Regions from separate parts of the Holdemania filiformis genome, predicted to be linked through region 2. Evidence: a T-box and tRNA genes for the amino acid it is inferred to sense, from the RefSeq annotation. Region 2 holds a T-box; the other holds one or more tRNA genes.

Region 1 (24,562 bases), on a different contig from region 2:
TCTGCAAGGTCACACTGACCGACATCTGTCCGGAATCCATCGACGGAATCAGCGTCATCCCCATGTTCATAACGCCGATCGTACTGAAAATCAACAACGCGATAACGCCGCCCATGACGATCAGCTTGTGACCCAGCGACCATTTCAACAGCCCGGTATACCCGCTGACCAGCTTCTCAAAGAAGCCGTGCTTCTTTTCATTCTGTTTTTTCAGCATCTTGCTGGCAAGCATCGGCACCAGAGTTAAGGCAACGATCAGTGAGGCGAGCAGCGAGTAGGCGATCGTCAGTCCCATATCGACGAACAGCTGACGGGCCAGACCGGTCGCAAACACGATTGGCAAGAAGACGCAGACCGTCGTCAGCGTCGAAGCGATGATCGCTCCAGCAACCTGTTTGGCGCCTTCAATCGCCGCATCGATCAGGCCGACACCCTCATTGCGCATCCGGTAGATGTTTTCAATAACGACAACGGAGTTATCGACGAGCATCCCGACGCCTAACGCCAGACCGGACAGCGAGATAATATTCAGCGTCACACCGCTGAAATACATCAGCACCATGGCGAACATCAGCGAGATCGGAATACTGAGGGCGATGATCACCGTCGGCTTGAGATCGCGCAGGAATAAGATCAGAACGATAATCGCCAGAATGGCCCCGTACAGGAAATTCTCCAGAACGGAATTGACGATCATGTCGATATAGACGCCCTGATCCATCAGGGTTGAGAAATGCAGACCTTCATACTGCGTACCCAGCTTGTCAAAGGTTTTATGCAGGGCTTTGCAGACGTCCGCGGTCGAGGCGGTCGAGCTTTTCTGGAAGGAAAGCATGATGCCCGGATTGCCGTTGACGCGGGTATATAATTTTTCACTGTTATTGACGATCTGAACGCTGGCCAGATCCTTCAGCCGGACTTCTTCCAGTCCGTCGATCTCCATCGACATGAGAAGCAGATTTTCCACTTCTTCCAGCGAAGCGAACTGATCTCCGACCTTGATCAGCAGCGAATCGTCGTTGGAGGCGATATAGCCGGCCGGCATCGAGAAGTTCTCCGCCGTCAGCATCGTCGAGATCATGCTCGGCGAAAGGGCTTCAGAAATATTTGCTTTTTTCAGTGCTTCATCGCGGGCGTCGGCAATCTGTTTCAGACCGTCCTCAATCTGTGTCTTGGCGGATTCCAGCGTTGTCTTGGTCGTGGAGATCGTCATTTCGCCCTTGGTGATCTCACCGGCCGCGGTCAATTTGCCGGATTCCAGCTTGGACTGCAGGCTGTTGAGGTCGGAAACGTCGATCCCGGCTTTTGTCAGCATACTGCTGGCCGCCTGCTTCACGCCTTCAGCCGTCGCGATTTCGATTTCAACATTGCTTAACTTGACCTTCGCGTCGTCGTATTTCGGAACGATCTGAAGCGCGCCCTGCATCGCTGCGATTCCGGCATTCGCTTGGTCCACCGTACTGTTGAGCTGCTCGAGCATCGCGCTGAGGGCAGCTTTGGCCTGACCGGCATTTTCCAGGTCGGCAAGTCCCGCCTGCTGAAGCATCAGCTTGATTTCCTCCGGCAGTTCCATTTCATCCGGAAGATCCTGAATTTGTCCCTGAAGCGCAGTTAATCCCTGAATTCCCAGCTGCGCTTGGGCAAGACCTTCCTGAGCCTTTGCGATAGCCGCTTCAACGGCTGCCGTAACTTCCTCTGGAGTGGCTTCCGCGCTTAAGCCTAGCTGCGCCTTCAGCTGATCCACGCCGCTGACGATCTGTTCAAAGGCCGCCTTCTCCGCTTTCAGCTGAGTGATCTGCGAATCCATCGCGATCAGATTCGTCGCCGCCTGCTGCAGCTGGACGGAAGACTGCGCCAGCTTGTCATAGGTTTCATTTTTCGTACTGGTTAATTCCGATTCGCCGTCGGTGATTTTCTGCAGGCCGTCGTTGACCTCCTGCAGCTTTTCCCGCAGTTCCCGTTCGTTTTTCGCCAGCTCGGAATCGACGCTGTCCAGCACTTTGTTGTTGATCTCGTCGATCTTGTCATGATCGAGCACGATCTGCACGGTTTCTTCCAACAGACCCGTCGGATCGACCGATGCGACACCCTTGGTCTTTTCCAGCTCCGGTACGACCTTCTCATTGACAAAGTCGCTCAATCCCTGCAGGTCATGACCGTCATAATCTGCCGTCGCCATCATAATCGGCATCATGTTCGGGTTGATCGCCATCAGCGTCGGACTGGAAATCGTTTCATCCAGATAGCCCTTCACCAGATCGATCTTGGCATTCAGATCGAGCATTGCCGTATCCATGTTGGTATCGTCGGCAAATTCCAGAATAATTAACGATAAATTGTCCGAAGAAATCGAACTCATATTCGACAGGTTTTCTGTCGTGCTGACCGAGGATTCCAAGATCCGGGTCAGACTGGTTTCTACTTTTTCGGCGCTGGCCCCCGGATATGTCGAATAGATGACGACATAGGGCAGCTCCATTTCGGGCAAGAGGTCAGTTGTTGAATTCATAAATGAAATCACGCCCAGCAACAGGCACATGACCACGCCCACAATCACAGTATAGGGTTTCTTAACACTAAACTTAGAAAACATAGGCCTCTCCTTTTCCCGACCGACTGGTCGGTCACTTCGCTATTGTATTCCTTTCCCTGCAAAAATACAATTGACAAACGCATGAATTTATCAATTTCCAGGCCTTTCCAGCAAAGTAAAATCCCACCCGAAGGCGGGATGTGGAAAAGAACATCAATTAGTATTCCGGCAGATTCTCATCCGAATTTCCGTTTGAGAGAAACCGGCGCAGGATCTCCGCGAGCCGGTCCATGTCGATCGGCTTGGCGAAATGGGCGTTCATCCCGGCCTGCATCGCCAGCCGCACGTCTTCTTCAAAGGCGTTCGCAGTCATCGCGACGATCGGCAGCGTTTTACTATCGCGGCGGTTGAGCTTCCGGATCTGACGGGTCGCCTCGTAGCCGTTTAACCGCGGCATCTGAATATCCATCAGCACCAGATTGTAATACCCCTCGGGACTGGCCGCGATCCGGTCCACCGCAGCCTGACCATCGGCCACTTCGTCGAGTTGAACGGTGATCAGACTGGCAATCATTTCCCGGGCGATCTCGCGGTTGATCTCATTATCCTCGGCCAGAAGCAGACGGCATCCGCTGAAATCTGTGATCACCGGCTTACTCTCAGCCGGCTCACGCCGTTCGTCCTCCAATTCGTAAAGCAGGCGGCAGATTTTAAAACGGTAGAACGGCTTGGTCAAAAAGCCGCTGACACCGCTTTGCCGCGCCTGTTCCTCGATATCCGACCAGTCGAAAGCTGAAAGAATGACAATTTCAGGCTGGGCGCCCAGTTTTTGCCGCAAGGCCTGAACGGTTTCCAGTCCGCTCAGCCCCGGCATTTTCCAGTCGATCAGAATCAGCCGGTACGGATCCTTTGCGCGCTGTGCCTGTTCCGCGGCGTCCAATGCGGCTTCCCCATTGTCGCGGTAATCGCAGCGCAGCCCCAGCGCCGTCATCAATTCTCCGGCTTCCTCGCCGATCTTCGGATCATCGTCCACGACCAGAATGTGGGCACTCTGCCAGCGGGCAGGAATTTGTTCTTCGGTTTGACTTTGCAGCGGTAAAGGAAGAATTACAGTGAAGACCGAACCCTGTCCTGCCGTGCTTGTGACCTGAATCTCGCCGTTCATCAGATCGACGAGATTTTTTGTGATCGCCATGCCCAATCCAGTTCCATTTTCATTCGGGGCCTGCGGGTGATCCGAACGTTCAAAGGGCTGAAACAGACGCGTCATGAACTCTGGATCCATCCCGATTCCGGTATCCGCGCACCGGAATACAAAATTCTGACAACCTTTATATAAGCTGGAACGCTGACTGATTTCCAAGGTAATCGTGCCGCCTTCAGGCGTATACTTCACGGCGTTGCTTAAAATATTAATACACACCTGACGGATCCGCAGCGGATCGCCAACGACCCCTTCCTTCTCCAGCCGCTCCGGTTGGAACGCAAAGGTCTGATTTTTTTCTTCTGCCTGCGGCCGGACCAGTTCGACAACCTCGGTGATCAGCTCGGCAAAATTAAACGGTTCCTGCGCGATCGTCAGCTTGCCGCTCTCAATTTTCGACATGTCGAGAATATCGTTGATCAAGCTTAACAAATGCTTGCTGGAAAGACTGATTTTGCGCAGACAGGCCTGGACGCGTTCCGGATCGTTGAGATGCGCACCGGCAATTGCGGTCATGCCGACGATGGCATTCATCGGCGTGCGGATATCATGACTCATATTGGAAAGGAACTGACTCTTTGCGGCGCTGGCCGCAGTCGCGTTCTCCAAGGCAGTTTTCAGTATCTCCTGCTGGCGCTCCGCTTTTAAACGCTGTTCATCGGTCCGGCGGGAAATTAAAATTGCCAGCTGATCTTCGGAATACGGGTTATCGACATGGATGATCTGCGTCGTCGTCCAGTGAAGCTGCTCGTCGGTCAGCTTCATTTTCATCTCCAGCACAACCTCGCCGATTCCGCCGGCAAACGCCTCCTGCAACGCATTCAGCTGAAATTGGCGATAATCCTGCCTGAATTCCGGATCAATGGACGCTTCCAGTTCAGTGTATAACTGGCTGTAAGTTTCTTGTTCGCCCAGCCGAATCATCAATCCCGGCCGGACATAGACGAACTGCACCTGGTCCTGCGTCAGATTCAGGCTGATGATCACAGGATAGGCGTTGGACAACGCACTGACCAGCGTCAGCCGCTCCTGCAGCGTTCTTTGTTTTTCCGCTTCTTCCACCTGCTTTTCCTTGGTGATGTCGTGAAACGCGTAGATCAGCACCGGTTCTCCGTTTTCATCCAGCGTTTTTTCAATAATCCCCGAGGTCCAGAACACACCGCCGTCCCTATTCTTCATCATCTCGACGAGGTTGATTTTTTCCCCGCTGCAAATCGCCGCTTCAATTTGTCCGGCAAAGTGTTCGTAATCCAATTTAGGCATCGAAGCCCGCAGGTCAGGATTGAGAACTTCGTCTGCATTTTCCAGCGTATAGCCCATCAGCCGCCAGCCTTCCCGGTTGAGCTGAAGCAAACGATAAGGCTGAGTGGTGGAGATTAACGCGACCGCTTCCGGCAGCGCGTTATAAAGATGACTGATATAATTGGTTTGATGCGTCAGACGCCGCTGCGTCTTGGTCATGTGACGCAGATAAAGCAGAACCAGCGCGCTGATCCCCAGGACTGCCGAAGCCACCAAAGCCAGCGACTGTCTTAGCAGCGCGTGAGTCTGAGCGTTGACGGCAGCTTCCGGAATAATTGAAATTAACGCCCAGTCCGAGTCCAGCCCGACTGGCGTAAAACAGAACACCGTGCGTTCGCCTTCATAGGTAAAAATTGCCCAGCCGGTTTCTGCGGACTTCAGTGAATCCGCAAATAAAGCCAGAGCTTGGGAATCATTGTTTTGGGAAGAAAGCATATCCAATAAATTCTGCACCGTCTTGTTGCTTCGCGGATGCGAAGAACGGATCAGAACGTCGCCGTCCGCGTCGACGACATACGAAAACCCGGCGTCGTTATAGAAGGACAGCGTAAACGTATCAACAATGCCGCGGACTTCAAACTCCTTTATCAAATACCCCTTTTGATCATCTGAAAAATCAACTTCGAACACTAAGTCGAATACATCCATGCCGGTCACGCTGCTGATGTGAGGATCGATCACGGCCTGACCGCCGCCGTGGGGATCCAGCTGCGCGAGCGCCTGCTGATCACAGGGCCGGTCTGACGGCAGGCAGACTTGTTCGCCGAAAATCAGATGGACGTTGCTTTCCAGCGTGTTGATTTCACGAAGCAGTGTGTCGAGAGCGGCGGAATCGGATGCCGGATAGTCTGCCAGACGATCGGCGATGTTCCGCAGATCCGCATAATTTTCATCTAACTGCACAGCCAGCGTACTCCGGCCCTGACGCGTCGATTCTAAAATCGTATTGATCGACTGCTGCCACAGCTGGGTTTTCACACTGCTAATAAAATGTGTCGTCAACAAGCAGAGCGTCAGCGCCAGCGCTGCCGCCCCGACTGTGACGGCGCGGCGGGTATTGCGTACAAGTTTCTTCATGATTGTTCCTCTTGTTCAGCGTCCGCGTCCAGCTGTTCCATAACCTGATCCAGAGATTCGCCTTGAAGCAGGCGGACGATGGCTTCCGCGGTTAATTCCCAGATCGGTTTATCCAGCAGGGAATCCGAGCCGATCACCACTCGTCCGTCCGCATACGCCGGAATCAGCGGCTGAATCTGCGTCAGCCTGGAATGACCGCCGTTTTTTAACGGACTGAATGAAGCCTGCTGATCGGCGAACTTTTGAATGTTCTCCGGACGGGTGAAAAACTCTACGAAACGCAGCGCTTCTTCGCGATGCGGACTGTCAGCGTTGACGCTCAGCCGGGTGTCGGCATTGATTACCGCAAAGCCGCCGTCCTCCAGCAGAGGATAAGGGACGACAGAAAACGCAAAATCCGGGTTCTTCTGTGCCAGCCGCCCTGCGGCCCAGGCGCCGGTCAACAGAAACGGCGTCTGTCCGTTCGCAAAAAGCTCCAGATCGTCGGAGGTCTTCTGTGTCGTCAACGTTGCTTCCGGATCCAGATAGCCGTTGGCGATCATCGCTTCGACATACGCAAAACCCGGCCTCAGCTTTTCGCTTAAGGTTGTGAATCCCAGATTCACCTGTTCGAAGTAGTCCGCCTGCTGCCGGGTCTGATAGAGCGCTGCCAATCCGATACCGATCGCGACCGTCTTCAGGGATATATCGTTATTCGCGATCACCGGCGTGATTCCCTGACTGACAAAGTAATCGCAGACCGCTTCCCATTGAGCCAAGGTCTCCGGCACGTTTTGATGGTGTTTTTGCAGCAGATCGAGATTGCAGTAAAGACCAAACACGGAGACTGTCGTCGGCACCCAATAGATATGCTCTTGTTCCCGCATTTGACTCAACATTTCATCCGTATAGTTTTCAATGGTCGCCAGGCCGGAAAGATCGGCGAGCTGTCCTTGGGAGGCTAAGATCAGTTCAGTGTCATGATTGATCATAAACACATCGTCGCCCTTGCCGTTAGCCATGCGTTTGAGCAGCGCCTCATAATACGCCGAGCCTTTAAGACTTTCGTAAGCGACGCGGATATCCGGATTTTCCAGCATGAACTGCGAAATGATTTCTTCGATCACCTGCACGTTTTCCGGTTCGTATTTATTGCCGAAGTAGGTCAGCGATACCCTCGATTCTTCATTGGAAGGCAGAATGACGACCGGATTGGCAGGCCCTGCGCAGCCTGTAATGATGAATAAGACAAGAGCCCAGACGCCCAACGAATGTCCTTTGTTTTTTCGCCGCATCGTTTCCCCATCTCCCTTTTAGCTGCTTTCTGATTTCAAATCAGACCAGGCAGCGTATTCTTTTTCTGATATGATCTAAATTTAATCAGAAATGAACTGTCAAAAATACTAAATTTCTGATTCTCACAGCCTGATTTTCCCTATTAGTGAGTCTCCAATCTTTCCGGTATTTCGTCAATTCCGATTTTGTCTTTTTTAGCATACCATAAAGGGACTTTGATCAACAGAGTTCACAATTTAGGAACATAACGGAAGATGGCTTGGAAAACAAGAGAAAACCGACATCGGTCAACGCTAAAAAAAAGAAGCCGGGGAATTCAATTTGAATTTCCGTGCTTCTTCAAAAAACGATTTTCCCTATGATCTCTGCACAGATTTTATGAATCAACTGATCGCGGCTCCTGCGCTCCCCCGCGATTCTTATCCGCCTTGTCAATTCATAAAAGCTTACGCTTCGACCGGACTGTCGTCCTCCGCCGTAGTTTCCAGCAGCTGGGCTGACTGAGCCGGATCGAGCTTGTCGACCGCCTTCAGCTTGCGCTGAATCATCCGCGTGCGCGTACCGACGAGCTTATCGAGTTCTTTATTCGCCTGATCCAGCCGCTGCTGGGTCATCGCCAGTACGTCGTGGAACTTATCGAATTCTGTTTTCACCGCGCCCAGGATCGTCCAGACCTCGCTGCTGCGCTTCTGGATCGCCAGCGTTCTGAAGCCCATCTGCAGACTGTTGAGCAGCGCTGCCATCGTGCTTGGTCCGGCGATGTTGATGCGGTAATCCCGCTGCAGCGTTTCGACTAAGCCGCGGTTGACGACTTCGGCGTACAGGCCTTCAAACGGCAGAAACAAAATCGCGAAATCGGTTGTGTAGGGCGGTTCGATATATTTATCGTGAATATCCTTGGCAAAGGAACGGATTCGCTGCGACAGCACGTTGACAGCCTGCGTCACGGCTTCCTGACTGCCGGAATCGTAGGCATCCTGCAGGTTGGAATAGGCGTCAGCCGGGAATTTGGAGTCGATCGGCAGCCATACCGGCTGATCGTCCTCCCCCGGCAGCTTGATCGCAAACTCGACGACGTTCTTGCTTCCCGGCACCGTCGCGACGTTGGTTGCGTATTGTTCCGGCGATAGAATTTCTTCCAGGATCGCGCCCAGCTGGATTTCCCCGACGATGCCGCGGGTCTTGACGTTGGACAGCACTTTTTTCAAATCGCCGACGCCGACAGCCAGCGTCTGCATTTCGCCCAATCCCTTATAGACTTGTTCCAAACGATCGTTAACGAGCTGGAACGACTGTGTCATCTTGTCCTCCAGCGTCTTCTGCAGCTTTTCATCAACAGTCTGGCGCATTTCATCCAGCTTCCGGTTATTGTCCTGCTGGATCGCAGCCAGTTGTTTTTCAATCGTCTGACGCATGTTTTCCAGTTTCTGCTCGTTCCCCGTTTCAAAGGTTTTCAAGCGGTTTTCCAACACGCTGAACTGATTGGCCATCGCCGTGTTGAGCGTATTCTGCTTTTCCGACAGCGACTGGCTGATCTCGGAGAATTTCCGGCTCTGCAGCTCGGAGATTTGTTGCTGATTGGAGCTTAACAGCGCGCTTAAAGACTGCAGCATTTCGCGCTGGGCTGCCTGCTGCTGCAAAACGCTGTGATTCATGGCGTCGAGCTTCTGGCTTTCCGCCTGAAATGCGGTCTGTTGATTAGCGCTCAGCATTTCGCCGACTAACCGCACGGCGTTCTGCGCCCCGTCGACAATTTCCTGCCGGCTCTGCCGGTCCTGTTCCGCCAGCGTCGTCTGCAGCGCGCTCAGCTTTTTATCGAAATCCTGCGCTTCAAGTCTGGCCAGCCGCCGGTTGACGGCCATCATCTGAAACAGACAAAACAACGCGGCGCCGGCGGTGATTGCCGTCAGTATTAAAATTCCTGTTTCCATTCGTTTGTCCCCCGCTTTCTCATGCCAACAGCCGGTCAAGGCCGGCTGTCCGGTGTTCTTCATTATACAGGAAAAACGGCTTGAACACCACTGCGCTGCAGCGACTTTCAAGCCGTTAAAATCAAAACCTGTCTTTCAATCCAACGATACGGATCTCTGATATTCTTCCAACTTTATTTCTGACAATGCTGATTCATCCAGCCGGTGATCTCACGCAGCCGCTTAAAGCGGTGCAGTGGTTTGCCGCTGCGGGACAGCTCGTGGTTTTCCCCCTTAAACAAGCAGGCGCGGGCTTCGACGTTCAGCACCTTAAAGGCCGTAAACATTTCCATCGCCTGCGATACGGCGCAGGTATAGTCCTCAAAGGAATGAATAAACAACGTCGGCGTCGTGCAGAAATCCGCGTATTTCAAAGGCGAGTGATCCCACATTTTTTCCATGTGATTCCAAGGTTTGCCGCCGTCATGCAGATCGTCGTCATAGCTGATCCCGGAGGTTCCGTAATCGCTGATCCAGTTGGAGATGCTGCGCTGGCTGGCGGCCGCGGCGAAGCGGTGCGTATGCGTAATGATCCAGTTGGTCATGTAGCCGCCATAGCTGCCCCCGGTGACGCCCAGCCGCAGCGGATCGATCTGCGGGTTCTGTGCCAGAATGTGATCCGTAAATTCCATGATATCTTCATAATCGATCGTTCCATATTTCAGGCGCAGATCCGCAAAGGCGTCGCCATAGCCGTCGGATCCGCGATGGTTGCAGAAGAAGACATAATAGCCCGCGCTTGCCCAGACCTGCATTTCGTGGATCAACAGTTCGCCATACGTCGTGCGCGGACCGCCGTGAATGTCCAGGATTGCCGGATATTTCTGATCCGGCTGCCAACCGACAGGTTTGATCAGCCAGCCGTCGATCGTCTGACCCGCGGAATTGACAAAGCCGGCGTACTCAACAGGCTGAACAGCCTTGTTTTGGAGGTCTTGTTCGCTGATCTGCGTGCGCCCCCTCAGCGTTCCCGATTCGTCAGCCGTATAGACTTCCTGCAGCCGGCCCGGTTCCATTGCGCAGAACACATATCCGGATTCCGTCAGATCAAAACCACTGACGGCGCCGTTGAACGCGACTGCTTTTTCCAAACGGTCTCCCTGCAGCCGCATCAGTTCCGTGCGATACCCGATCGTGGATGTAAAATAAAGCACATCATCTTTCATCATGAACGTTTTTCCTGATCCATAGCGGACGTCGCTGTTGACACAGCTGCCGATGGAATATTCGTAATCCAGTACCTTGCAGACTTCCCCGTTCGCAACATCGCAGCGGTAGAAATCACAGCTCGTACCGTTGCCATAGGCCTGCATATCGGTTGCCATCAACATCAGCACGTCGTTTTCCGCGGCGATCGCGCCGATCCGCAGTTCTCCCTGCGGCACAAGCGTGCGTGAGGTGTGCGTTTCAAGATCATAACAGACCAGCTCCGATGTTTTCGGCTGCACATCCCGCCAGTTCTTTCCCGTATAGAATATCCGCTGACCGCTGACGATCACCCGGCCGCAATCATAGCCCTCCGGCGTGATCCGCTGATGCTGACCTGTGCGTTTGTTCCAGAGCAGGCAGCCGCAGCGGTCTGAATCGATAAATCCGGCGCCGTTGGCAACAAACGGGACTTCATGCAGAATCACATAATCCTGCGCGTCGTCCAGTTCTTCCTTGGACGTCGTCTGGGGATCTAAAGTATATAAATTTTCCTGAATCTTCAAAACCACCCAATTGCTGTCCGCCACCGGCGTCATCTGCAGGACGGCGTAGGGAACTTCAAACGCTTTCCGGGCTTCGCCCTGGTTCAGCGATAGCCGGTAATAAACGGTTTTCTGTTCATACGGTTCCGGTTTATCCTGCGGCTTGCGCTCCGCCGCGAACAGCACCGTGTTGTCATCCTCAAAGCAGAATGACGAAACCTTGCCGTCGCTGATCAACGGCTTCAGCTGCATCGTCGCCGGCTCCAGTTCCATCAAATTGGTGCGGTAGCCGTTTTCCGCCTTGTCCATCTGCGTTTGCAAGCACAGGATATGCGTTTTGGAGGCCGCCAGGCTGTGTACGAAATGGTAGTCGGTCAAGTCTTGAATTTGTATTCTTTCCATGTTGTTTCCCACCTTACTATGAATTGGTTACAGGATACCGCACTTTCCCTCCGCCGGCAAGTCCTTTCCGGCGTTTTTCCGCCAGGTGTTCAGCACGGCATCAAATTCGGTTTCATCCAGACGGGCGGAGGATCGGGCGACAACCCGGGCGGCCATCGCGTTAGCCAGATCCACTGCCTCGACTAACGGCCAGCCCAGCTTCAGTCCCGCCAGCACCGTTCCGGCATGGCAATCGCCGGCGCCGATCGTATCGACAACCTTTGCCGCGACGCCCGGAAGTTCCTGGACATTGCCCTCTGCTGAACAGCACACCGCGCCCTGTTCGCCCCGGGTGATGATCACAGCCTGACCAAACCGATCATGCAGCGTTCTCGCGGCTTCTTCAATCGCTCCAGTCCTGCTTAGCCAGCAGGCTTCCGCTTCATTCAAATGCAGGACCGGCCGGCACGCTTCCATTTGCTGCCAGTGCAACGCATCTAAATGCATCAGCCGTGCGCCCGGGGCGAAAAAAACCTGCGGTCCGGGATGATCGCGCAGCCATTTCAACATGGCCTGTCCGCTCGGCTCCTCCAGTTCAATTCCGCAAACATACACATAGTCCAGCTGCGCCGGATCGAGGTCTGCCAGCCATTCTTCACAGAAGCCATATTCCGCGCCATGGGTTGATAAAAACGTGCGCTCGCCGCTGTCCTCCACCAAACACAGGCAGCAGCCGTTATCCTGACCTTTCACCCGCACCGCCGGCGACAGTCCTTCTTCCCTCAAAAGTTTCTCGGTCAGCTGGCCGAAAACACCGTCGCCCGTCGGCGAACAGTGAAACAGCGGCAGCTGGAACAGCCGCAGCATCCGCGCCGCATTATAGGAACAACCGCCCAGCGCCATCGTCATGGAACGCGTATTGATATCCTCCTGGGTTACCGGCAGATGCGGCACCCGGACGATCATATCGATCACCGTGGAGCCCAGAATCAAGGTTGTTTTCATTTTCCTTCCCCTTTCATTGATCCGTTGATTTTATCATACCACGCCCATTCGCAAAATGGACGGCAATCTCACCGAATTAAAAAGGGAAGCGTTGAAAACATAAATCAAGAATTCAACATGAATCAATAGAATACACAGCTGTTTTTTCCCTGGCGCTTGGCCTGATACATCGCCGCGTCGGCTTTCAAAAATAATTGACGGTACGTCGTTCCCTGCGCAGGAAAGAAGGCGCAGCCGATGCTGCAGGAAATTCCTGTCAGGGCAGCCGAAGGCTGATGCAGATGCTGCAGCTTCTGACGAATCTGTTCCAGACGGGCGCCAGCCTGTTCGCCAGTTCCCGCTTCCTGCAGTAAAACGACAAATTCATCGCCGCCGATCCGGCCGACTAAATCCTCCGGCGCAAACAGCTCGCGGATTTCAGCCGCGGTTTGCCGCAGCGCTTCATCGCCGCAGTCATGTCCATAGGCGTCGTTGATCTGTTTGAAATTATCAATATCCATCACAGCCAGCGTCATGCGTTTCCCCTCCGGAGCGCAGCGCAGTGTTTCCTCGATTAGCTGCTGAATCTTAAAACGATTATATAATCCCGTCAGGCAGTCCTGGTGCGCCAGCCGCCGCAGCCAATGAAGCTCGCGCCGCTGCTGATCGATATCACTTACCAGGCCAAGCACCTTCACCGGCTGACCCTGCGCATCCTTTTCAGCCGTTAGTTCCAGCTTATACCAGCGAAAGTCTTTCCCACCGCAACGCAGGCTGAGCTCAATGGGCGGGACCGGCTTTCCCTGCCGCAGCTGGCTCCGGATTTCCGCGATCTGCGCACCGGAGAGTGAGTGCTGCCGGCGTGCCTGATCCTGAAACAGATTGGAAAGCGCAGGCTGAAAATGAAAATGCGCGAACCAGTTCTCCGACACCCGCAGCGTATCCTGACAAAGATCCCATTCCAGCCAGAATTTCTGCGTCTGCGTTAAAAGCAGCTCCAAGTCAGAGCTGCGGCCGGATGGGGCTGCGCTTTCCGTTTTCACTGCCGCTTCCAGCAGCGTCAGATGAACGAGCTGACCTAAAAGCACGTCGATCACAAGCACATACCGCAGCGGCTTTCCCGCGCACTGCACAGTTCCCCGCTGCAGCATCAGCTGACCGGAAAGCATCTGGATCCGGGGTTCGCCGAGCGTTGTCAGCCGCGGCTGTTCCCACAGCCACCGCGCGGCAGCTTCCCGGCCATAGATTTCGATCTCCCCGCTCACAACAGCCGCTTCCGGCCGCAGCCGGTGCGCGAGCTCCGTCCGCTTTCCCGCCTGGATCAGACGCGTTAAATCTTCTAAAAAACAAACGTTTCCCTTCATCAAAATTCCACCTCTTATCAGATTTATTGTAGTGGCTGATTGCGACGAAGGTTGTCAAACTTTGTCAAGTGAAGAAAGCCGTTGGCGGATCTGTGCCTTGCGGAAGTGGAAATTTTTTTGGAAAAAACATCAGATTCTATGTTTTTTCACGACTGTTCTGGGAAATCAAGGCTGTTTTAAGCGACCGTCAGGAATCTGTAATAAATTGTTAAGCTGCCGTTCATTTCCCCAACGGCTTCGTATGTTATAGTAAGATCAAGAATAAAAGAGCGTTTGGCGCTTATGCTGAAAATAAAAGGAGGGAATCCCCAATGCAAAAAAACCTGACTGTACTCTACAAGTTAGCCGCAATCCTGATCGTGATCGCCTCTGTCTTCTATTTCTCTTCCGGCGCGCTCAACCAAACGCCGAATTTAAACACTCCGAATATGCCGCTGTCGCAAATTCTAATTCCAAACTAACGTTGCGATTCTCTGAAAACGCCGAAGTTGAAAGTCCTCCCTGCTTTCAGTTCTCCGGCGTTTTTTGTTTTTATTCTATGTCAAGGAAGAATGGAATCCGCGGCCTCCGGTTTGAGCTCCAGGCGGCGATTAGGATAATCCAGGCGCCAGCTGCACCCTGCCAGCACGTCCGCGCCCAACAAACCGGCGACCGCCTGATTTCGCACGGGATATAACGACTTATTGATCACGGGAACATGGCTGAGGATAATTTCGGCTGTTCCGATCCGCAGAAGAAGCCGCGCGAGCCGTTTGGCCGGAATCTGCGTCGTTCCATCAACGCCCGTCAGCGTTTCCAATTCCAGCGGCAGTGATTCTGGCAATCTTGAATAAAACAAGGACCCGCCGGTCGTGCTGGTATTGCCGCTGTCAAACCCCCAGCATAAAATCTCGCCGTTCGTTTCCGCCTGCACCACAGGCATAGAATCCCAGCCTGACAATTCATGAACCGTGCTTTTTTCCGGAAGCGACGGCTTTCCCGACAGCCGCTGACTTTTTTCATCCCATTGCCAACAGCCGAACTGAAGAACGTCCCACCCCAGCAGTCCGTCGATTTGCGCGGGATGTCCAGTTTCCAGCTCAAAGACAAAACAGGCGTCCGGCAGCACCATCCACACCTGTTCCGTCACCGTCAGTGCGCCGATCTGCACGGTTTCCGCCAGCCACTTCTCGGCCTGAATCCGTCCCAGACCACTCCCGCCGCCCACAATCTGTTCATGCAGCGGCCGCAGCCCTGCCGCTTCCGCAACCGATCTGCGCACAGCGCTGCATGAAGCGCCGGTATCAAATAAAACAACGGCCGGCTGCCCTTGAAGCTGAATCGGAATCGGGAACACGTTGGGCAGACCCCGGTCAATCCGGGGCAACGGTTGTTCCGCCTCCATCCATGTTAATTTCATCACTCGTCCTTCTCCTTTCAACTTCCTGCTTTCAGTATAACAGGAAAACCTATCCCTGCCGCACCCAATCCCGGATTTTCTATTGCAGAAAGAAAACGCGGACAATTCCATAAAAAAGGATTGACTTGGAGTGAACTTCAGGCGTTACAATAAAGTCACGAGGAAACTGATGCCTAGACGGTTTCCAAAGTAAGGAGGTCCATTCCATGGAAAAATCAAAAGTTTATTTTACCAAGATCATCACGCCGGAAAAAATGATCGAGATGGAGGAAATTCTCGGCCGCGAGCTGAAAGGCAAAGTCGCGGTAAAGCTGCACAGCGGCGAAGTCGGCAATCAGAACTTCCTGCGCCCTGAATTTATGAAACCTGTCATTGAAAAGGTAAACGGTACGGTCGTTGAATGCAACACTGCTTATGAAGGTCAGCGTAATACGACGGAAGCGCATTGGCATACGATGGAAAAGCACGGCTGGTCTAAACTGTTTCCCGTCGATATTCTTGATGAAGACGGCGATCTGGAGCTGCCGGTTGAAGGCGGAAAGGTAATCCAGAAAAACTTTGTCGGCGATCATCTGAAAAATTATGATTCCATGTTGGTGCTGACGCACTTTAAAGGACATCCGATGGGCGGCTACGGCGGCGCGTTGAAAAACATCTCGATCGGTCTGGCGTCCAGCTATGGCAAAGCTTACATCCATGGCGCCGGAGTCGCGGAGAACATGTGGTCCGCGGATCATGATCAGTTCCTGGAATCGATGGCCGACGCTGCGAAATCCATTCTCGACTATGAGAAAGAAAACATTGTCTTCATCAACGTAATGTGCAACATGTCGGTCGACTGCGACTGCTGCGCGAAAGCGGAAGATCCGAAGGTCAGAGATATCGGTATCCTGTCCTCGCTGGATCCGGTCGCATTGGATCAGGCCTGCATCGATCTGGTCTATCAGTGCGAAGATCCAGGGAAAAAAGATTTGATCGAACGGATTGAATCCCGCCACGGCATCCATACGATTGAGGCCGCTGCCGCATTGGGGATCGGTTCGCGGGAATATGAACTGATCGATGTCGATTCCCTTACAAAATAAACGAACTCAACTCTAAAAAAAGAGGAATTCAGCGGCGGGCGCCCCTTGATTAATCAAGCGTCCTGTCCAAATTCCTCTTTTTTTCATTGATCCGCGTACTCCTTCATCACCTGATTCCAGCGCAATACCGAGTCGACCGAGGTTTCCAGCCAATAAAGAAACCGGGTGCCGGGCAGCCGCGGCTCCCGCGTCCGCATTGCCTGGACTAACGGCGCTCCATCCGCCGCGTTATGCCACAAGTCGACGAAGATCGTGTCTACTTCGCCGGGTTTCAGGCGGTCCACTGCCGCGAAGGCATCGTCATGGATAATTTTCAATTTTTCCGGCTGTTCCCACTGCGGCAGAATCCACTGCGTAAACCATTGGATGACCGCGGCTTCCTTCTCTACGACGATTATCTGTTCGACATTGTCCTTGCGTGAAAGATGATAGGCGAAATAGCCTAAACCCAAGCCGCAGACCAGCACCCTTCCCTGGGCTTGTTTCAGCAGCGGGCGCATTGTGTTGATCTCGCTGGGAATTACGCTCATCCACTCAACGCCATTTTCATATACACAGGGATAGCGGTATTCCGTATTGAAATAGCCCAGCTGCGGGCACTCCACTCCGGTTTCATCCACCCGGTAGTCGTCATAGATCAGGATTTCAAACGGCTGATAGCTTTCCCAGCGCACCGTCCAGCCGCCCTGGGCCGTATCCGGAAAATGGATGTTGCGCAGATAAGCGTCGGCTTCATATTCAGCTGCGGACAAACAACGGAATCCCGGCTTGAAATATTGGTCGGCCAGACGGCGGTGCAGCGGATTTTCATCCAGTTCCAGACCCGCAATAATACAAAACAGAGTGTAGACGGCGTCCGTTTCTGATAATCCGCAGCTATGGCACAGAGATTCAACCATCTCCCGTTCAATCGCGCAGGCGTTTTCCCGCAGATAATCCGCAGCGATCTGCGTCATTGCGGAGTTAAGTTCCAATCTTTGTTTCAGCTGTTCCTTTGTCATTGAAGTTCCTCCTGAATTGCCGTGGGGTTTGTTTCGAGATCAGAGATAAGATCTGCCGCCTTCAGAGCGTAGATTTCGCACTGAGTGACGGCGGGATCACATTGACTTTGCCAATCTGACCGCATTGGGTTTATGGGATCGAGGGATCGCAGGAAACAGGAAATCGGGCGGAGTCTCATCCTCGCTTCCCCTAAGCCGGCGCCGGCTGCCGACAGGGTCCGCCAGACAACGCAGATCGAGAGAATCCCGGGATTGAAAACCGGTGAGGATCTCCCTCCGCAATCCGCGGACGAAAACGGCTTGGGCGCCTGGATCCGCGTAACTTTGATTCGCCGGGCTCCGCCTGAATCCTTCCCCCCCCCCTGAATGTCGTCCAATCCCTCCGTTTACTATACAAAAAAACCTGTCAGCGACAGGGTTTTTAATAAGTGGTGGTTCCAGCCGGGATTGAACCGGCGACACATGGATTTTCAGTCCATTGCTCTACCAACTGAGCTACAGAACCATTGGTTGCGGGGGAAGGATTTGAACCAACGACCTCCGGGTTATGAGCCCGACGAGCTACCAGACTGCTCTACCCCGCGATAACTAAGTATAAAATTTTCAATGGCGGAGGAACTGGGATTCGAACCCAGGCGCCGGTTTCCCGACCTACCGGTTTTCAAGACCGGACCCTTCAACCACTTGGGTATTCCTCCAGAATGACTTGGTGGACCCTGTAGGACTCGAACCTACGACCAGCCGGTTATGAGCCGGCAGCTCTGACCAACTGAGCTAAGGGTCCGCAGATCCTAAACAATCAAATGGTAGCGAGGGTGGGACTCGAACCCACGACCTTCCGGGTATGAACCGAACGCTCTAGCCAACTAAGCTACCTCGCCAAAAATTTAAATCATGGTCGGGATGACAGGATTCGAACCTGCGACCCCTTGATCCCAAATCAAGTGCACTACCAAGCTGTGCTACATCCCGAAATATAAGTTCCCGAAGGGAACTGTTTTTTTAATAAAATGGCGCGCCCAGTAGGAATCGAACCCGCAACCTTTTGATCCGTAGTCAAACGCTCTATCCAGTTGAGCTATGGGCGCGTATCTCGTTGTTCTTATCAACAACGCTTTGTTATTATAACAGAGTTCGTGTCGATTTGCAACAACTTTTTTTATTTTTTCACAGCTTGATTTTTAGGATTGGTGGGGATGACGGGACTCGAACCCGTACGATGTTTCCATCACCGGATTTTAAGTCCGATGCGTCTACCGATTCCGCCACATCCCCAATTTTATGGAGGTACCTGCCAGATTTGAACTGGCGATCACAGAGTTGCAGTCTATTGCCTTACCACTTGGCTAAGGTACCATTTCGCTGTGCTTTATTATTATATATGAACTCCTATTAAAATGCAAGGCTAAAATGAAACGAATTTCAGCGGACTTTCAAAACAAAAAAGGCGCCGATTTCAACGCCTTTTCCGTTCTGTTTCACTCTGAGCCGTCAGACTTTTAACTGTTTTTGACTTTAATCCACAGATCCGCTAATTTCTTTTTCAGGATCTCGTTATGCTTGAATACTTCATCCTTGGCATACCCGACACGCGGCAGATAAGCCGGATTTCCATCATATTCCCCGCCCGTGGCGCTCATTTCCTCCAGTACGTTCTTGTTGCTGGAAGCGTAGCCGACCGTACTGGAATTATCATAGGAAGCGTCGTCAGTCAGAATGTAATTGATGAATTCATTGGCCAGCTTCGGGCATTTGGCGTTCGCCGGGATGACCATCGCGTCGCTCCACAGGTTTGTGCCTTCTTCCGGCAGCCAGTAAGCCATATCCTCATTTTCCGACAAAATGTAAGCCGCGTCGCCGCTGTAAACGACGGCGATATCCTTTTCGCCGGTGACCATGCCGTCGATGACTTCATCTGTCACATAGGAAGGATCGACCTTCTTATCCATGTCCAGCAGCCATTCATAAGCTGCCTGAATCTCGTCTTCATTTTCTGTATTCATCGAATACCCCAGCGCCTTAAACGCCATCATGAACGAATCCCGCTCGGAGTCATAGACGAACACATGTCCCTTGTATTTCTCATTGCGCAGCACGTCGAAGCCCTGCGATTCCACATCTGCCGGATCGACGTTGTTCTTGTTGTAGACAATTCCGACCATGCCCCAGAAATACGGCGCGGAATAGGTATTATCCGGATCGTAGGACAACCCCTTGACGCCGTCGGCCAGGTTCGCCAGATTCGGAATCATCGACTTATCCAGCGGCTGAAGCATATTTTCGTCGATCATCCGCTCGATCATGTAATCGGAAGGCACCAGCACGTCGTACTGACTGCCGCCCAGCAGCTTCGTATACATTTCCTCGTTGGAGGCAAACATCGAGTAATTGATTTTGACATTGTACTGTCTTTCAAAATTGGACAGGACGTTTTCCCCGACGTATTCGCCCCAGTTGTAGACATTCAGCGTGCTGCAGCCATAGACCTCCTGCGGATCGATATCGCTCTTGCCGCCGCCCCCGCAGCCGCCAAGCGAAACGACCAACAGGCCGCACAAACCCAGTTTAACCCAGTTTTTCATTTTTCTTCAATTTCCTTTCTTTCACCAGCGGAATGACGTTGACCAGAATCAGAACAACGGTGATCATCACCACAATGATCGTGGACAGCGCGTTGATGCTCGGATTGATTCGTTTATACATCGAATAGACGTAAATCGAGATGTTGTTAATGCCAGGACCGGTCGTGAAGAACGAGATGACGAAGTCATCAAACGACATCGTGAAGGCGATCAAAGCGCCGGAAACGATCCCCGGCATGATCTCCGGAACGATCACCTTGATCAGAGCCTGCCATGGCGTCGCGCCCAGATCCAGCGCGGCTTCCGGCAGGTTGGGATCCATCTGGCGGAGCTTGGGCATGATGCTGAGCATGACGTAGGGGATACAGAACGCGATATGCGCCAACAACAGCGTCATGAAGCCGGTTTTAATGTTTAACGAGGTGAACAGAAGCATTAAGCCGATCGCTGTGACGATTTCCGGATTCATCATCGGCAGATTGTTGATCTGCAGCGTGAGGTCCTTCACGATCCGCTTGGATTTAGACAAACCGATGGCCGCGATCGTGCCGACAATCGTAGAAACCACCGTCGCGATCACTGCGATGACCACGGTGTAATAGATCGACTCCATAATCGTGCGGTTGGCAAACATCTTTTCATACCACTGCAATGAGAAGCCGGTGAATTTGCTTAACGACTTACTGTCGTTGAAGGAGAAGACGATGACATAGAGAATCGGCAGATAGAAGAACGCGAGAACCAGCACCAGATAAAACCGGGAGAACAGGGATTTCAATTTTTTCATGCGCGGGTTTCCCCCTTGTTCTCATAGTCAACCTTCTTGGTGATGAACATCGAGATCATGATGATCACCGCCATGATCAGCGAAATCGCCGAACCGAAGTTCCAATCGCCGGTGGAAATAAAGTAGTTCTCGATCAGGTTGCCGACCAGGACGTAATCGCCGCCGCCCAGAAGCTTCGGAATAAAGAAGCTCGATACCGCCGGCAGAAAGACGAGCGTAATGCCGGAGATGACGCCCGGCATCGACAGCGGCAGCGTAACGCGCAGGAAGGTCTGCACCTTGTTGGCGCCCAGATCCTCCGCTGCGGTTAACAGGCTTTGATCCATTTTAGTCAGCGACGTATAGATCTGTAAAATCATAAAGGGAATAAAGTTATAAACCATGCCGACAAACACCTTGAATTCGCTGCTGACCGGAAAGTTCAGCAGGATGCCGCGCCAGGCGTACGTTCTGACCAGCATGTTGATCCACATCGGCAGCGTGATCAGCAGCACCATGACCGATTTGCGGTTGCCGTCGAGCTTGGCGATGAAATACGCCGCCGGATAGCCTAACAGCACGCAGATGACCGTTGTGATCAGCGCGATCTTTAACGACCGCCACAGCACGTTGGGAAAAATACTGTCGGAGAAAAAGCGGGCGAAGTTATCGAGCGTAAACTGCAGCGTCAGCACGGAGTTGCCCTGCTTGGTGAACGCGTACAGCACGATCAGAAGCATCGGCGCCAGAATCATGATCGCGATCCATACCAGATATGGATACAGCATGCGCGCAAAGGATTTCATAGCGGCTTACACTCCCATCTTGGACATGACGTGAATGTCCTCCGGCGCGAATTTGAGATCGACTTTCTTGCCTTCCTCCTGGAAATCCGTGGTGTGGATCTTGAAGATGCGGCCTTTGGTCGCAAAGGTAATGTCGAAGTCGCCTTCCGCAATCGTTTCCGGATCGAAATCGTATTTCACTTCGCTGATCTCGATCGGACTGTCGTCCTCCAGATCCCAGGCCTCGGCGCTGGCCCACATTTTCAAATCGGTGTTCAGCGCGACGCTCTCTTTGATTTCATCCGGTGTTTTATAGAAGTCAAAAGCGGTAATACCGATGTTATGCTTGTTGTCCTCGACGTACTTCGGCTCGACGACGCTGATTTTAATCGTGATCGAAGTGCCTTTGGAGGTACCGAAGGTCGCCGGATAGGTGCCGGGCTGCGGCTTGATATCATATTCGACGGTAGACAGGGAAATAAATTCATCTTCCTCGTCCCAGGCCTGCGCGTTGGCGCGGGCGATGACGTCGGCGTCGGTCATCTCCGCGACGTCCTCCAGGTCCATCGTGAAGTCGTTGGCGGAAATTTTTTCGTTAGCTTCCGGATTTACTTTGTCATGATTAGCCAGAACGTGCATCTTGACCGTTTTCGCGGTCCCCGACACGGTCTGAACCATGATTTCATAATGAACCCCCTTGAACAGCAGCGATTTAACCTCGCCGTTGAGGATTCCCTGGCCGCGCGGCACGATGTCGATGTCTTCCGGACGGATCACGATATCGACGTTTTCATTCTTTTTAAAGCCGAAGTCCACGCAGTCATAGATCTTATCGTCGAACATGACGCGGTAGTCTTCCTTCATAACGCCGTCGATGATATTCGATTCCCCGATAAAGCGGGCGACGTATTCGTTTTCCGGCTCGTTGTAGATTTCTTCCGGGGTGCCGATCTGCTGGATTTCGCCATCCTTCATGACGACGATCTTATCAGACATCGTCAGGGCTTCTTCCTGATCGTGCGTGACGAAGATAAACGTGATGCCGACTTCCTTCTGAATTTTTTTCAGCTCATGCTGCATTTCCTTGCGCAGTTTGAGGTCCAGCGCGCCTAACGGTTCGTCCAAAAGCAGAACCTCCGGCTCGTTGACCAACGCGCGGGCTATCGCGACGCGCTGCTGCTGACCGCCGGAAAGCAGGGTGACGTTGCGTTTTTCAAAGCCTTCCAGGCCAACTAAGGAAAGCATCCGCATAACCTTCTGTTCGATGACATCCTTGGACTGCTTCTTGATTTTCAAGCCGAACGCGATGTTTTCATACACGTTCATGTGCGGAAACAACGCATACTTCTGGAACACGGTGTTGATCTCCCGTTTATAGGGCGGGACCTGGCTGATATCCTGACCGTCGAAGATAATCTTGCCTTCCGTCGGTTCCAGAAATCCGCCTAAAATTCTGAGCAGCGTCGTCTTGCCGCAGCCCGATGGACCGAGCAGCGTGACAAACTCATTTTCATAGATATCCAGATTGACGCCCTTCAAGACGATCTGGCCGTCAAATTCCTTCACGATATTCTTAAACTGAATTAGTTTTTTCATTCGTAAATCCCCTTTCTCATTGGATCTAAAAGATCGGCGGCGTGCAGATCCACAGCACGCGGGCCGGCTGGGCCGAATCATTTTTCAGACAGTGGCTAAACGATCCCTTGACATAAAATGTCTGCCCTTTTTTAACGATATAGACCTTTCCTGTGTCCAGATTGACCAGTTTGATCCGACCGGACAGCACGTAGCCGAATTCCTCCCCTTCGTGAACAGCGACTTCATGCGACTGGCCCTGCGGCGGCAGTTCCAGCAAAATCGGCTCCATTTCGTTTTTCTGGGCATTGGGCACGATCCAGTGGATCGTACAGTCCTCACGTTCATCGACGAAGTAGTCGTCGTCGGTAAAGACCAGCTTTTCCTCGGTTTCTTCCTGGAAAAACTTCGCCAGCGTCGTCCCCAGCGCTTCGACGATATCCTGCAGCGTCGCGATCGAAGGCGAGGTCAGATTCCGTTCCAGCTGCGACAGGAACCCCTTGGTTAATTCGCAGCGGCTGGCCAGTTCTTCCAGCGTCAGGTTGTTCTTCGTCCGCAGCTGTTTGATCCGATATCCGATATCCATCCAACCCCTCCTTTTCCGCTCCTATGTTTAGTAACACTAAACTTCTCGGAAGCATTTAATAAACACAGATATTATTATACATACGCGCCTGTAAAATTCAATAGTTTTAAACAAAAAGATTACTGCCGTTAAACTTTTTTTCAGGATTCAGGTCAGCGCGGACCTGCGGCGGCTAAGTTCATCAGCGGAGCGAGGATGGACAGCGGCTGGATTCTGACGGATTGTCTATTCTCAGCGTTCTGCTTTCTAAGAAACTTTGTCCTTCAATCCATTCCGGAATGCGCGGCTGCGTTCTCCTTTGCCAGCGCTTCCCGCCCGGGATCAGATGCTTCCGATTCTGCTTTACCCTCACGAATGGCCGCCGCTGATCTTGCCCTGTTTTCCAGTTCTTTGCCTGTATCCAGTTTTCCCCGATCTGTCCGCTTCATCCCCGCTCTCGCCGATCGGCCGAGAATAAAAAAAACCGGATACATAGGGTACCCGGCCTTGTGAAACAATCTGAGAATTAATTGTACCGCAACAGACGATTTACAGCAAACCGTCGATCATGTTTTCCAACATGTTTTTCGGCTGGAAGCCAACGCTCTGCTTCACAGCTTTTCCGCCTTTGAACGCGATCAACGTCGGAATTGACATGACGCCGTAGCGCTGCGCCAGATCCTGCGACTGATCGACATTCACCTTCACGATGTCCAGCTTGCCTTCATATTTCGCCGCGACTTCTTCCAGCACCGGCGCCAGCATTTTGCACGGCCCGCACCAATCGGCGAAGAAATCCACGAGCACCAGCCCGTCCTTCGCTGTTATTTCATCAAATTCCTGCGTATTTACAATTTTCATATTCTTCATCCTCCTGTTCAGTAATCTAAGTATATCACAGTTTTTTCCTTTGCATACCGAAATGCTCACGGCTGAAGGCGGGGAGATCACCGGTCAAAGTTCTTATTTATGGCAAAAAACAAAACAGCCCGAAGGCTGTTTTGAGACTAGGCTATATCCGCT
Region 2 (4,215 bases):
TTCATCAATCGGAAAAACATAGGCCTCTTTTCCATCATCCAGAATGAACATGACATTTTTAATATCGCTGATTTTTCCGGTGATGGTTTTTTCTTCCCCTTGCTTTGTCTCTGAAGTCGACGGAGATTCAGCAGCTCCGGGAGTAAGGCTCGGTGTTGGCTTGTCTTCCTTTGATTGACAAGCGGCTGTTCCCAACAGTAAACCTGCGGTTAAGATGATCATGACTATTTTTCTCATTACTTTATCCTCCATGCACCCTTTTAGGTGATTCCATAAGATTAGAAGGATTAGGGAATGAAAAAATTGAAGAGATTGGAAAATGTCATGAAGTTGTCATAGTTTTATTCGCTGTATTCGACAGGCTTCCAGCCTTTTTCCTCCATTAGTGTTTTTACCTCTGTCCAGGTCTTTCCGTTTATAACTAAACTCTTACCTGAATACCATTTATTATCATCTTGATTGTAAATAAGACTCGTATTCCAGTTTCCCCCTTGAATTGTGGAAGCATAGATAATCGTATTTTCTGGAACAGGATTGTTATAAGGGTTTTCCACATTTGGATCAGTCACATGTCTATAACAAATTTGTATTTTATAGTCACCTTTTGGCAAATTTGCTGCATTAACAATTCCATTATCCAAAGTCGGCCAAGAGCCTCCGTATATTTCATTTTTCATAAAATTTCGGATAGCGTCATTGTTCAAAACAGAATTTCCAGTTAACTCCCTAATAATATCACGATTAGTTTTCTTCTGTTCAGTCAAGAATTTCATGAATTCCAACATCGCGCTTTGAATACCTTTCGGCGTGTAATCAAGGTTTCCACTTGAAATGCTTCCATGTTTTGAGCATCTAATTAATGTCACAACGCCTTTAATTTCAATTGCGGTTAACTTTCCTCCCGACGCGCATTTCGGTGTGGAAATAAAATATTCATCATCTTTGTTCTTTAATAAATCCTCAATCGACACCGGCTCGCCTTTGATCTGGTAAGCATTGTACATTTCCATGACTTTCTGTCGGGTCTGCTGACACTGGACTTCAGCTGCCGTCGACGTAAAGCCTGTGAGTCTTGGGACCAATATGAGTAACAAAGCAACCAGTATCGCAACGACGACGATTAACTCGATTAATGTGAAACCGCGCTTCTTCTGTTTTCGCATAATTATACACTTCCCTCTTTGATAACCATTATATCATGCTTTAGCGATAGAGAACTAGTGAAACAATCGTAAGAAAAAAGCATTGACAGGCGAGATTAAGGCTTTACATCGGCAGTTTCTGTGACTATAATTAAGGGCGTAAAGGTAGAGAAAAGAAGAGTAGCTTCTCCATTTTCTGAATTAGAGAGCCTGGGCAGGTGAAAGCAGGACGGAAAACAGAAGCGAACATGGTCTTGGAACTGATTATCCGAACAGCGTAGGATAAGACGTGACTTCGCGTTAAGAAGCAAGCGCATATCGAGAAGATATGAAGTAAGGTGGTACCGCGCGAAATCAGCGTCCTTTCAAGGACGTTTTTTTATTATAAAAAAGGAGGAATTATCATGAGCGAAAAATATTACATTACAACGGCGATTGCCTATACGTCGGGCAAGCCGCACATCGGCAATACTTATGAAATTGTTCTCGCCGACAGTATCGCCCGGTATAAGAGAATGCTGGGATACGACGTTTTCTTTCAGACCGGAACGGATGAACACGGACAGAAGATCGAAGATAAAGCCAAAGCCGCAGGCGTAGCGCCGCAGCAGTTCGTCGATCAGGTCGCAGGGCAGATCAAGGAAATCTGGGATCTGATGAATACGTCCTATGATAAATTCATGCGGACAACCGATCCGGATCATGAGCGTCAGGTTCAGAAGATTTTTAAGAAGCTGTATGATCAGGGTGATATTTACAAATCAGAATACGAGGGCTGGTATTGCAAGCCTTGCGAATCATTCTTTACTGAAAGCCAGATCGTCGACGGGAAATGCCCGGATTGCGGCGCGCCAGTCGAAAAAGCGAAGGAAGAAGCTTATTTCTTCCGTATGAGCAAATATGCGGATCGCCTGCTGAAGCACATTGAAGAAAACCCGGAATTCATTCAGCCGGAATCCCGCAAGAACGAAATGATCAACAACTTCATCAAGCCGGGTTTACAGGATCTTTGCGTTTCCCGCACTTCCTTTACCTGGGGCGTACCGGTTGATTTTGATCCGAAGCATGTCGTGTATGTCTGGATCGACGCGCTGACCAACTACATCACCGGTCTGGGCTACGACTGCGACGGCAATCATGGCAAAAAGTTTAAGCACTACTGGCCGGCGGATGTCCATCTGATCGGTAAGGATATTCTGCGTTTCCACACGATCTACTGGCCGATTATGCTGATGGCGCTGGATCTGCCGCTGCCGAAGCAGGTGTTCGGTCATCCATGGCTGCTGGTGGGCGAGGGCAAGATGTCCAAGTCCAAGGGCAATGTAATTTATGCGGATGATCTGGTTCGTTACTTCGGCGTCGATGCCGTGCGCTACATCATGCTTCATGAAATGCCGTTTGCCCAGGATGGCACGGTCACCTATGAATTAATGATTGAGCGGATCAATTCCGATCTGGCGAATATCCTCGGCAATCTGGTCAACCGCACGCTGTCGATGACCAATAAGTATTTCGGCGGATTAGTCCATAACGCGAACGTCAGCGATCCGATTGATGACGAACTGATCGCCTTGGCTAAAGCAACGCCGGCGAATGTTCAGAAAAAGATGGACGAACTGCGGGTCGCAGACGCGATTGACGAAATTTTCGCTCTGCTGCGCCGAAGCAATAAATATATCGACGAAACGATGCCGTGGGCACTGGGCAAGGACGAAACGAAGAAAGACCGTCTGGCTACCGTTTTGTATAACCTGCTGGAAAGTATCCGGATAGCGGCGATTCTGCTGGAAAGTTATTTGCCGGAAACGTCGAAAGCCATTCTCGATCAGCTCAATACGCAGCAGCGCAGCTATGATTCCGTGCTGACTTTCGGGCAGCTGGAAGATGGTATTCATGTAACACCGAAGCCGCAGATTTTGTTTGCGCGGATCGATGAAAAGGAAATGCTGGAAAAGATCGAAGCGGAACAGCCGAAGAAGGCGCCGGTAAAACCAGCGGAGCCGGCGAAACCGCAGATCACGATCGATGACTTTGCAAAGATTGAAATGAAGGTCGGACAGGTTCTGTCCTGCGAAAAGCATCCGAAAGCGGACAAGCTGTTGGTGTCTCAGATTGATATCGGCGAAGAAAAGCCGCGGCAGATTGTCAGCGGCATCGCGGGCAGCTATAAGCCGGAACAGATGGTCGGCAAGAAAGTTGTCGTCATCACCAACTTAGCGCCGGCCAAGTTAAGAGGCGTCGAGTCGCAAGGCATGATTTTAGCCGGCATGGGCGAGAATCAGATCGAGGTGCTTTCCGTTGAAAAGCTGCCGGTCGGCAGCACGGTTCGCTAAGCCTCAGAAATTTCTGATTGAGAACAAAAAAGAAAGAAAACGCAGAATTAGAGGATTCTCTAACGCTGCGTTTTTTTGATGTTGATCGACGGTGCTCTCTTGGATTCTATTCCTTACTTAATGCTTTTGGCATCCATCTTTTTATATTGCGTGTAAGCCTGTTCGATGCGATCAAGCAGGGAATCCGTTGAATTGCTGAACCATCCTGTTGAATAAGCCTGATAGTTAAGGCGAAGCGTAGAATCGCCGTAGATTTCAAGATTCCAGGTCTGATTTCCATCGCTGAGAAGCAGCTTCCCTGTTCTTAAGGGAATATCATGAGCGGTTTTCTGTGAAAAGAAGAAAGTACGGGTAAAACGATCTTTGCCTTTGAGCTGTCAATGTGGTAAGCTATTAAAGCTAAAGACGCAAACCGTGCGCGGTTAAGCTTTATATCTTTGGTAGGTTGTGGGTTCTGTACGGTCGCCAAACTATAGCAGAACTCACTTTTTATCTAGTTTTTCTCGTATGCAGTCTTTTATAAATTCGTTCACATTAGCTGTATTTTGTAAAACCTCAATAATGTCTTGATCTTTGTTAATTGAAAGCCTGCATACTACACGCTTATAATGTTCTTTTTGGTATTGAGTAATATAAGCTCGCTGATCAAACTTCCCTTTTTTTTCTATTGTCTTCACCTCTTCCGTTTGATATAATAAGTGTAGCAAGGGAAACCTTGTAGGGCTTAGTCGCTTCTCGCC

The links. The T-box of region 2 lies ahead of metG (methionine--tRNA ligase). A T-box ahead of a tRNA ligase gene usually reads a tRNA of that ligase, here a tRNA-Met.
Region 1: it encodes a tRNA-Met, which carries the amino acid that the T-box ahead of metG (methionine--tRNA ligase) is inferred to sense. The anticodon was not compared.

What each region holds. Positions count from the first base shown of each region.
Region 1 covers NZ_QRUP01000006.1:49,344-73,905, forward strand. Annotated here, with positions in the region: gene DWY25_RS06385 (efflux RND transporter permease subunit) at 1-2,593, opposite strand, end outside; gene DWY25_RS06390 (response regulator) at 2,751-6,116, opposite strand; gene DWY25_RS06395 (ABC transporter substrate-binding protein) at 6,113-7,390, opposite strand; gene DWY25_RS06400 (DNA recombination protein RmuC) at 7,838-9,322, opposite strand; gene DWY25_RS06405 (alpha/beta hydrolase family protein) at 9,496-11,454, opposite strand; gene DWY25_RS06410 (carbohydrate kinase family protein) at 11,482-12,438, opposite strand; gene DWY25_RS06415 (GGDEF domain-containing protein) at 12,561-13,781, opposite strand; gene DWY25_RS17715 (hypothetical protein) at 14,093-14,242, shown strand; gene DWY25_RS06420 (retropepsin-like aspartic protease) at 14,323-15,180, opposite strand; gene DWY25_RS06425 (DUF362 domain-containing protein) at 15,387-16,265, shown strand; gene DWY25_RS06430 (polyamine aminopropyltransferase) at 16,349-17,266, opposite strand; tRNA gene DWY25_RS06440 (tRNA-Phe) at 17,696-17,771, opposite strand; tRNA gene DWY25_RS06445 (tRNA-Met) at 17,774-17,850, opposite strand; tRNA gene DWY25_RS06450 (tRNA-Ser) at 17,874-17,964, opposite strand; tRNA gene DWY25_RS06455 (tRNA-Ile) at 17,974-18,050, opposite strand; tRNA gene DWY25_RS06460 (tRNA-Met) at 18,071-18,147, opposite strand; tRNA gene DWY25_RS06465 (tRNA-Pro) at 18,162-18,238, opposite strand; tRNA gene DWY25_RS06470 (tRNA-Arg) at 18,278-18,354, opposite strand; tRNA gene DWY25_RS06475 (tRNA-Leu) at 18,455-18,541, opposite strand; tRNA gene DWY25_RS06480 (tRNA-Cys) at 18,549-18,622, opposite strand; gene DWY25_RS06485 (ABC transporter substrate-binding protein) at 18,766-19,848, opposite strand; gene DWY25_RS06490 (ABC transporter permease) at 19,832-20,635, opposite strand; gene DWY25_RS06495 (ABC transporter permease) at 20,632-21,420, opposite strand; gene potA (spermidine/putrescine ABC transporter ATP-binding protein) at 21,427-22,995, opposite strand; gene DWY25_RS06505 (helix-turn-helix domain-containing protein) at 23,021-23,560, opposite strand; gene DWY25_RS17720 (hypothetical protein) at 23,824-23,988, opposite strand; gene trxA (thioredoxin) at 24,089-24,409, opposite strand.
Region 2 covers NZ_QRUP01000024.1:59,342-63,556, forward strand. Annotated here, with positions in the region: gene DWY25_RS15235 (OB-fold nucleic acid binding domain-containing protein) at 1-237, opposite strand, end outside; gene DWY25_RS17890 (prepilin-type N-terminal cleavage/methylation domain-containing protein) at 342-1,163, opposite strand; T-box leader at 1,302-1,510, shown strand; gene metG (methionine--tRNA ligase) at 1,547-3,475, shown strand.